DNA from 2 places in the Streptomyces sp. NPDC005393 genome. Region 1 is predicted to be linked to the other one. Evidence: riboswitches for the same ligand, from Rfam matches in the RefSeq annotation. Region 1 holds a riboswitch; the other holds the start of a gene.
What was found. A riboswitch is a leader RNA that binds a small molecule or an ion and turns the genes downstream of it on or off. The one in region 1 is predicted to bind cyclic di-AMP.
Positions count from the first base shown of each region.

Region 2: linked by a shared signal. The riboswitch ahead of ABZS71_RS17570 (transglycosylase family protein) and the one ahead of ABZS71_RS07280 (M23 family metallopeptidase) in region 1 are both predicted to bind cyclic di-AMP.

Region 1 covers NZ_JBEXFG010000005.1:11,703-15,908, reverse strand. Annotated here, with positions in the region: gene ABZS71_RS07295 (DUF6227 family protein) at 1-79, shown strand, start outside; gene ABZS71_RS07290 (PP2C family protein-serine/threonine phosphatase) at 424-1,740, shown strand; gene ABZS71_RS07285 (hypothetical protein) at 1,895-2,065, opposite strand; cyclic di-AMP (ydaO/yuaA leader) riboswitch at 2,058-2,194, shown strand; gene ABZS71_RS07280 (M23 family metallopeptidase) at 2,206-3,387, shown strand; gene ABZS71_RS07275 (aldo/keto reductase) at 3,495-4,206, shown strand, end outside.
Region 2 covers NZ_JBEXFG010000018.1:91,721-95,926, forward strand. Annotated here, with positions in the region: gene eno (phosphopyruvate hydratase) at 1-967, opposite strand, end outside; gene ABZS71_RS17570 (transglycosylase family protein) at 1,210-1,929, opposite strand; cyclic di-AMP (ydaO/yuaA leader) riboswitch at 1,937-2,104, opposite strand; gene ABZS71_RS17575 (transglycosylase family protein) at 2,359-3,315, opposite strand; gene ABZS71_RS17580 (cytochrome P450) at 3,462-4,206, opposite strand, start outside.

The DNA.
Region 1 (4,206 bases):
GTGCGAGGTCTACCTCGACGAGGTCTCGGCGGAGCTGGCGGCCGACCGCCACGCCCGCGCGCTCGGCGTCGACCTCTGATCCCGTCCGCGTGCCGGACGCGCCCACGCGGACGCGCCCGTCCGCTGGACGCACCGACCCGCTGACGTACTCGCGCCCACGTACTCGCGCCCACGTACTCGCGCTGACGTACTCGCGCTGACGTACTCGCGCTGACGTACTCGCGCTGACGTACTCGCGCTGACGTACTCGCGCTGACGCCCCCGCGCCGACGCCCCCGCGCCGACGCCCCCGCGCCGACGCACCCACATGGCCGACACCGATTCGCCTGGCGGCCCGTCAGCCGGAAGCCTGGGGACGGCGGTGGACGCGACGGCCGGGCGCTCGGTGCGCGGACCAGGGATCAGGGAAAGCGAGACAAGCCGGTGCGGGTGCGAGGGATCAGGGCTCGTACGGGCGCCCGTGCGGAGCGGCGTACGGCCTGGGCCCGGCTGGCCGACACCCGTAGCCGGCCCCGCGCCCGGCTCCATATGCTCGTCGACACCAGCGCGCCCAGCGGAGGGACCGCCGGGCCCGGCGCGGCGGAGGAGGCGCCCAAGGGCCCGTCAGGCCATCGGCTGGCCCAGCTGATTCCCGGCCTGCTCCTCCTGGGCGGGATCCTCTTCGACCTGGCCGCCCCGCCCGGCTACACAGCTTCCCCCTTCTTCGCCGCCGCCCCGCTGGTCGCCGCCGCGCTCTCCCCGCTGCGGCCGACCGCCGTCACGGGGGTCCTCGCCGTCGCCGCCGCGTGTCTGCTGGCCGAGCTGCACGGCGTACCCGACCCGACCCAGGCGGCGACCGAGATCATCACGGTGGCGACCGTCACCCTGCTGGCGTTCGTCATCAACCGCGTCGTACGCCGCAGCGACCGGCGGCTCGCCTCGGCGCGCGGGGTCGCGGAGGCGGCCCAGCGCGCCGTACTGCCCGTGCCGCCCGCCCGCCTCGCCGGTCTGGATATCGCGGCGCGCTATGTGGCGGCGGAGAAGTTCGCCGCGATCGGCGGTGACCTGTACGCGGTCCAGGACACCCCGCACGGCATCCGGCTGGTCGTCGGGGACGTACGCGGCAAGGGGCTGCAGGCCGTGGAGATCGTCGCGATCCTCATCGGCGCCTTCCGGGAGGCGGCGGAGCAGGAGGCGACGTTGGAGGGGCTGGCGGGCCGGCTGGAGCGGGCGTTGCAGCGCGAGGGCGCACGCCGGGCCGATCTGGAGGTCTCCGAGGGGTTCACGACGGCCGTACTGGCGGAGATCCCGCGCGGCGAGTCGACCCTGCGCGTGATCACCCGCGGCCATCCGGCGCCACTGCTGCTGCGGGGGGACGGCAAGGTGCGCGCTCTGGAGCCGGAGGCGTCCGCGCTGCCGCTGGGGATGGGGGAACTGGGCGGCTGGCCCGACCGGGTGACGGAGCTGCGGTTCGCGGAGGGCGAGACGCTGCTGCTGTTCACGGACGGGGTGACGGAGGCCCGCGACCGGCAGGGCAAGTTCTACGACCCGAAGGAGCGGCTGCGCGGCCATACCTTCTCGGGGCCGGGGGAGCTGCTGGACGTGCTGGTGGCCGATGTCGAGCGGCATACGGGCGGCGGGACCTCGGACGACATGGCGCTGCTGGCGGTCCGCCGCGCGCCGGGGCGGACGAAGCGGACGAACGGGAACGGGAACGGGAACGGGAACGGGCGGGCGCACGAGGGCGACCACCGTCCGTAGTCGACTGGGATCGCTCCGCATAACAATTGATGCACGATCAGCGGATCAAGGTTTTTGCCAACCCTTTCCCGGGGTGTCGACTCGCCCCTATATGCCCCCTCTTGGTTCCTAAGTTCACGCCAAAGCTGCGCGGATTCTTCATAAGAGCTTGGAATCACATGGCGCCAGCTATTAACGTTCGATAACGCAGCGCGGTCGTCACAACCGTCGCCAGGGCGGCACCGTGCGCCGTCGCCGAATCCCATACGCACTGCGGCAGCACCAGCAGCACCAGCAGCACCAGCAGCACCAGCAGCACCAGCAGCACCAGCACCAGCAGCGGCACAGCACCACAGCAGCACCAAGGGAACCGGGGAACCACCACCTTGGGGTGAATCGGGTCGAACCTGACCCGTAGGAGACCTTCCTGCTCCGAACCCGTCAGCTAACCCGGTAGGCGAGTGGGAAGGAAAGGAGTGCGCCCCAGTGGCGTCCAACAGGTCTGCCCTAAACGAGGCTCCGTACCGCTCCTCCGGAGGCGGTCTCGGGACCGCCACCGCCTACGGCCCCGGCTTTGACGCCGGCGCCGGGATGGGCGCTGGGGACGGCCGCTTCGTCGCCGAGGGGATCGCCGGCCGGAACGCCGATGGGGGCGCGTCCGACGGCTCGGATCCCGGGTTCGACACCGAGCCCTGGGAGGAGTGGAACCCCACCGAGGACTCCATCGCTCCCCTGCGCGGCCGACACCGCGTCGGCAAGCAGCGGGGCGGGACCATGGCGCGCAGCAGCGCCGTCCTCGGAGTCGGCGTCATCGCGGCGGTCGGCGCCGGCGGTATGGCGAGCGCCAAGGACCGTCCGGCGGCACCCATCTCCATGCCGGATCTCGCGCACGTCGCCGACCAGGTCCAGGACCGGCTCCCGGCCGCCAAGGATCTGCCCGGCATCGGCTCATGGGTCTCGGACGACGACGGCTCCTCGACGCCCGGCACAGCCCCCCTCTCCCAGGTCGGACTGACCGCCGAGGACGAGAAGAGCGGCACCACCGACGCCGGCGAGGCGCTGCGCGCCCGCATCCTGCAGCAGGCCGAGAACCAGCAGAACGCCGCCGACGAGGACCAGCGCGTCGCCGCGGCCAAGGCCGCCGCCAACAAGGCCGCCGACGCCGCGGCGCAGCGCAAGGCCGAGGCCGCCGCGGCGAAGAAGGCCGCCGAGCAGAAGGCGAAGGAGGTCGCCGCGAAGAAGGCCGAGGCCGAGCGCCGTGCCAAAGTCGCCGCCGCCTACACCCTCCCCGTCGCCTCGTACACCCTGACCGCCGGCTTCGGCCAGGCCGGCGACCTGTGGTCCGCCGACCACACCGGCCAGGACTTCGCCGCCCCGACCGGCACCCCGGTCAAGGCGGTGCACGGTGGCACCATCACGCAGGCGGGCTGGGCCGGTTCGTACGGCTACCGCATCGTGCTCACCCTCGACGACGGCACCGAGCTCTGGTTCTGCCACCTGTCGTCCATGGTCGTCACCTCGGGCAAGGTGACGACGGGCGAGGTCATCGGCCGCGTCGGCGCCACCGGCAATGTGACCGGCCCGCACCTCCACCTCGAGGTCCGGCCCGGCGGCGGCTCGCCGATCGACCCGATGCCCTGGCTGCGCGACCACGGGCAGAACCCCTGATACTCCGGCGGCCCTGGCGCTCTCTCCCCCCTTGACGCCAGGGCCGCCGGTTCCGTATCGGCGCCGGTTCCGGAACAACATCGTTGGCGCGGACGTTGACACCATGCATGGCTGACAACAAGCAGAAGATCGGTGATCTGCCCGTCTTCCCGCTCTCCCTCGGCGGCAATGTCTTCGGCTGGACGGCCGACGAAGCCGAGTCCTTCAAGGTGCTCGACGCCTACGCGGCGGCGGGCGGCAACTTCATCGACACCGCCGACGTCTACTCGGCGTGGGCCCCCGGCAATCAGGGCGGCGAGTCCGAGACCATCCTGGGCAACTGGTTCGCCTCCCGCGGCAACCGCGCCGATATCGTCCTCGCCACCAAGGTGGGCGGCGGCTCCCCGGAGCGCCGCGGTCTGATCTCCTCCGCCATCAGGTCGGGCGTCGAGGAATCCCTGCAGCGGCTCCGCACCGACTACATCGACCTCTACTACACCCACTACGACGATCCGTCGGTGCCGGTGGAGGAGATCGCCACCACCCTGGACGAGCTGGTCCGGGAGGGCAAGGTGCGCGAGATCGCCGCCTCCAACATCAGCGCCGAGCGCCTCGAATCCCTCCTGGACTTCTCCACCAAGGAAAACCTCGCCCGCTACGTCGCCCTCCAGCCCCACTACAACCTGGTCTCGCGCGACACCTTCGAGGGCGAGACGGCCGACGTCGTCACCCGTCACGGCCTGGCGACGCTCCCGTACTACTCCCTCGCGTCCGGCTTCCTCACCGGCAAATACCGCCCGGGCACCACGGTCGACAGCCCCCGCTCGACGGGCGCCGCCC
Region 2 (4,206 bases), on a different contig from region 1:
CGCGGGCCAGCCGCTCCGGGTTGGTGACGAAGAGGTCGTCGCCGACGAGCTGGACCTTGTCACCGAGCTGCTCGGTGATGGCCTTCCAGCCGTCCCAGTCCTCCTCGTCCAGCGGGTCCTCGATGGAGACCAGCGGGTAGGCCGCGACCAGCTCGGCGTAGTACGCGGTCATCTCGGCGGCGGTGCGGGACTTGCCCTCGAACTCGTACGAGCCGTCCTTGTAGAACTCGGAGGCGGCGACGTCGAGCGCCAGTGCGATGTCCTGGCCCGGCTGGTAGCCGGCCTTCTTGATGGCCTCGAGGATCAGGTCGAGGGCCTCCCGGTTGGAGCCGAGGTTCGGCGCGAAGCCGCCCTCGTCGCCGAGGCCGGTGGACAGGCCCCGCTCCTTCAGCACGGACTTCAGGGTGTGGTAGACCTCGGCGCCCCAGCGCAGGGCCTCGGAGAAGGACTCCGCGCCGACCGGAGCGATCATGAACTCCTGGATGTCCACATTGGAGTCGGCGTGCGAGCCGCCGTTGAGGATGTTCATCATCGGGACCGGCAGCAGGTGGGCGTTCGGGCCGCCGAGGTAACGGAAGAGCGGGAGGTCGGACGCCTCGGAGGCGGCGTGCGCGACGGCGAGGGAGACGCCGAGGATGGCGTTGGCTCCGAGCGAGGACTTGTCCGGGGTGGCGTCCAGGTCGAACATCGCCTGGTCGATCAGGCGCTGCTCGGTGGCGTCATAGCCGACCAACTCGGGGCCGATCTGCTCGATGACGGCGAGGACAGCCTTCTCCACGCCCTTGCCGTTGTAGCGGTTCTTGTCGCCGTCACGGAGTTCGAGGGCCTCGAAGGCGCCGGTGGAGGCACCGGACGGAACGGCGGCACGGCCGGTGCTGCCGTCGTCGAGGCCAACCTCGACCTCGACCGTGGGGTTGCCTCGCGAGTCGAGGATCTCGCGAGCTACGACGACGTCGATGGACGGCACGAGGTTCTCCTTCGTATGTGTCTGCGCTAGCAGCACGAGCCTAACGGGCCGGGAGGGCTGCACCCCCCCCGTCAGCCCGCCCCGCGAGACAGGACGTGGCACAAATACCCAGATTTGAGCTTGAATATCCATATTTCTGCGGGAACTGATAAGCCCCGGCGGGGCACACCGAGGGGGCGGCGCGCCCGGCCGGGGCTCGATTCCCAGGGGGCCGGCTCGAGCGGAAGCTCAGCCGGGATGGCTCAGCTGAGGTGGAGCTGCTGGCCCGGGTAGATCAGGTCGGCCTGCTCGACGATGTCCTCGTTGAGCCTGAAGAGCTTCTTCCAGCCGCCCTTGACGCGGTGCTCCTGGGCGATCTTGCCAAGGGTGTCGCCGGACTCGACCTCGTACTCGCCGTCGCCCTTCTTGACGGGACCGCGGGCCTGCGAGCGCCCGGCGTGCTCGGGCTCGGCGTGGGTCTCGGCCTTCGGCTGGTCGGGCTGGGCCGCCGGGGCCGACTGCGAGGACTGGGAGGACTGGGAGGACTGGGAGGAGGCGTCGGACTGCGCCTGCGAGCCCGAGGAGGAGCCCGCGGAGGAGGACGAGGGGGTGCCACCGGTGGTCAGGCCCGTGCCGCAGACCGGCCAGGCGCCCTTGCCCTGGCTGGCGAGAACCTTCTCGGCGACCTGGATCTGCTGGTCCTTGCTGGCCTTGTCCGCGGTGGGGGCGAACGCGGTACCGCCGTAGGCGCCCCAGGTGGAGCTCGAGAACTGCAGTCCGCCGTAGTAGCCGTTACCGGTGTTGATCGACCAGTTGCCGCCGGCCTCGCACTGCGCGACCTGGTCCCACTGGGCGGAGGTGGCGGCGGAGGCGGAGGTGGCGCCGATGAGCGGCGCGGCCACGGCCGCGCCGGCCAGACCGGTGAGCGCGGCGATCCGGGTGACCTTCGACGGGCGGCGGTGCTTGCCGTTGCACTTGAGCATCGTTGGTTCGTTTCCTCACCGACGCCTACGAGGTGAGCTGTCGGGTTCGGGCGTGAGTTGCCCGGCCGGATGCGGAGACCGCACCCGGCTTCACCCCTAGCCGACGAGCCCGCTTCCACAGGCCTTTCGGCACCTACCTTGGGTCCCCCGCTCCTGCCTTCGGCGCTGACGCGTCGGTTCCAGCCGACCGCCGGCAGGATTCGGCGTGACGATCGACGGTGCCCGCGGTAGCGAGCGGAAAGACGTTAAACACACCTCCCGAGAAGGTTCAAACACCTTCATCTCGTCGCAGGATGGTGTTTCTGATCTCACTCGGCCCACATCTACGCAGGTAGGACCGGGTGTGGAGGGATCGGACAGGGGGCATACCCTGGACGATGTGACGAGAGGTATATCTCACCGGTTCCAGACCGGGCAATTCCCCCCGAACTACCGCTCCTTGATGGTCAGGTCAAGGCGCTGACCAGGGAGAATGAGATCCGGGTCGGACCCGATGAGGTCCTCGTTGGTTTGATAGAGCCCATGCCATCCGTCGGCCAACTCGCCCCGCTCGGCAATCGCTGACAGATTGTCACCCGGTCGGACGGTGTAGCCGTCACCCGTAGAGCTCTGGGCGCGATCCGCGTCGCCGCGCGAGGCATGCCGCCCGGAGGACCGTGAATCCGCCGTCGAACCGTCGCTCGCGCGCTCCCCCGTACCTTCTTCGCCACGGTGGCGGCCGGTGGGCGCGGGGTCGGCGGACGAGTCCGGCGCATCCGGGGAAGAGGGGTCCGCCGAGGACGTGGAGTCGTCCAGCCCGTCGGGAGCCTGGGAGGTTTGGGGCGCCGCCGGCTTCTCCGTGCTCTCGGACACATCCGGCGTCCGGGGCGTACCGGATGAGCCGGAGTCATCCGACGCCTCGGGTGACGGGGAGTCGTCCAGCCCCGGGTCCTCCTCCGTGTCGCCACGCTGAGCCGAGCCCGGCTGGGCCGGGGTGGCCGTGGAGCCGGGGTCCACATCCGGGGCGCCGCTGCCGTCGGTGAGCCCGGCGTTCAGCGCACAGCTCGGCCAGGCGTCCGGACCGCGGTCACCGAGGATCGACTCGGCGACGGCTATCTGCTGGGAGCGGCTGGCCAGATCGGGGCGCGGGGCGTAGCTCGTACCGCCGTAGCTCTTCCACATGTCCAGCGTCAGCTGGAGCCCGCCGTAGAAGCCGTTGCCGTCGTTGGCGCTCCACATGCCGCCGCTCTCGCATTCGGCGACGCGGTCCCATGTGGCGGTCTGGGCGGCTTGGGCGCCGCCCGCCCCGAACAGCGGTATGGCGATGCTCGCCCCCGCGACCCCCGCCGCGACGACGATGGCCGGAGCCTGACGAGGGCGGCGGTGCCGACCATTCCCGGAACGCATGCGATGGGCCTCTCGTGTGACCTTCGATTGTCGGTTGAACATAGCGAGGTCACGCGATCATCACAACCCGATGTATCCCAGGTCACGCCCAGGTCACGCAGTTGAGCGTTCGTCACTTATGTCGCCTCACAAGGGGCTTGACCGATTCACCCGTCCGGGGAATTCCAGGTCACCGGAAGGGTGCGCAGCCCGCGCATGATGAGTCCACCGCGCCAGCGCAGATCCCGCGAATCCACCGCAAGCCGCAGATCGGGCAGCCGCCTCAGCAGGGTGCCGATCGCGGTCTGCGCCTCCAGTCGGGCGAGCGGTGCGCCCAGACAGTAATGAATGCCGTGGCCGTACCCGAGATGCTGATTGTCCGTACGGGTGAGATCGAGGACCTCGGGCGCGTCGAACCGCTCGGGGTCGCGGTCGGCGGCGGCGAGCACCACCAGTACCGGCTCCCCCTCCGCGATGCGCTGTCCGCCGATCGTGACCGGCTCGATGGCGAACCGCCAGGTGGCGATCTCCACCGGCCCGTCATACCGCAGCAGCTCCTCGACCCCGGCCGCGAGCACCTCCTCGTCCCCTTCCTCCAGGGCCCGCTGGAGCAGGGCACGCTGCTCCGGATGGCGCAACAGCGCGTACACCCCGTTGCCGATCAGATTGACGGTGGTCTCGAAGCCGGCGAACAAGAGGATGAAGGCCATGGCCGCCGCCTCGTTCTCGGTGAGGTGCTCACCGTGGTCGCTGGCGCGAATCAGCCCGGAGATCAGATCCTCCTCGTCCCCTTCTTCTCCTGGTGCCGCGAAGGCCAGCCGCTTCCGGTGGATCAGCTCGGCGAGATACGCGCGGATCCGCTTCACCGCGCGGGCCACCCCGCCGCGCGGCCCTCCGCCGTGCCGGATCATC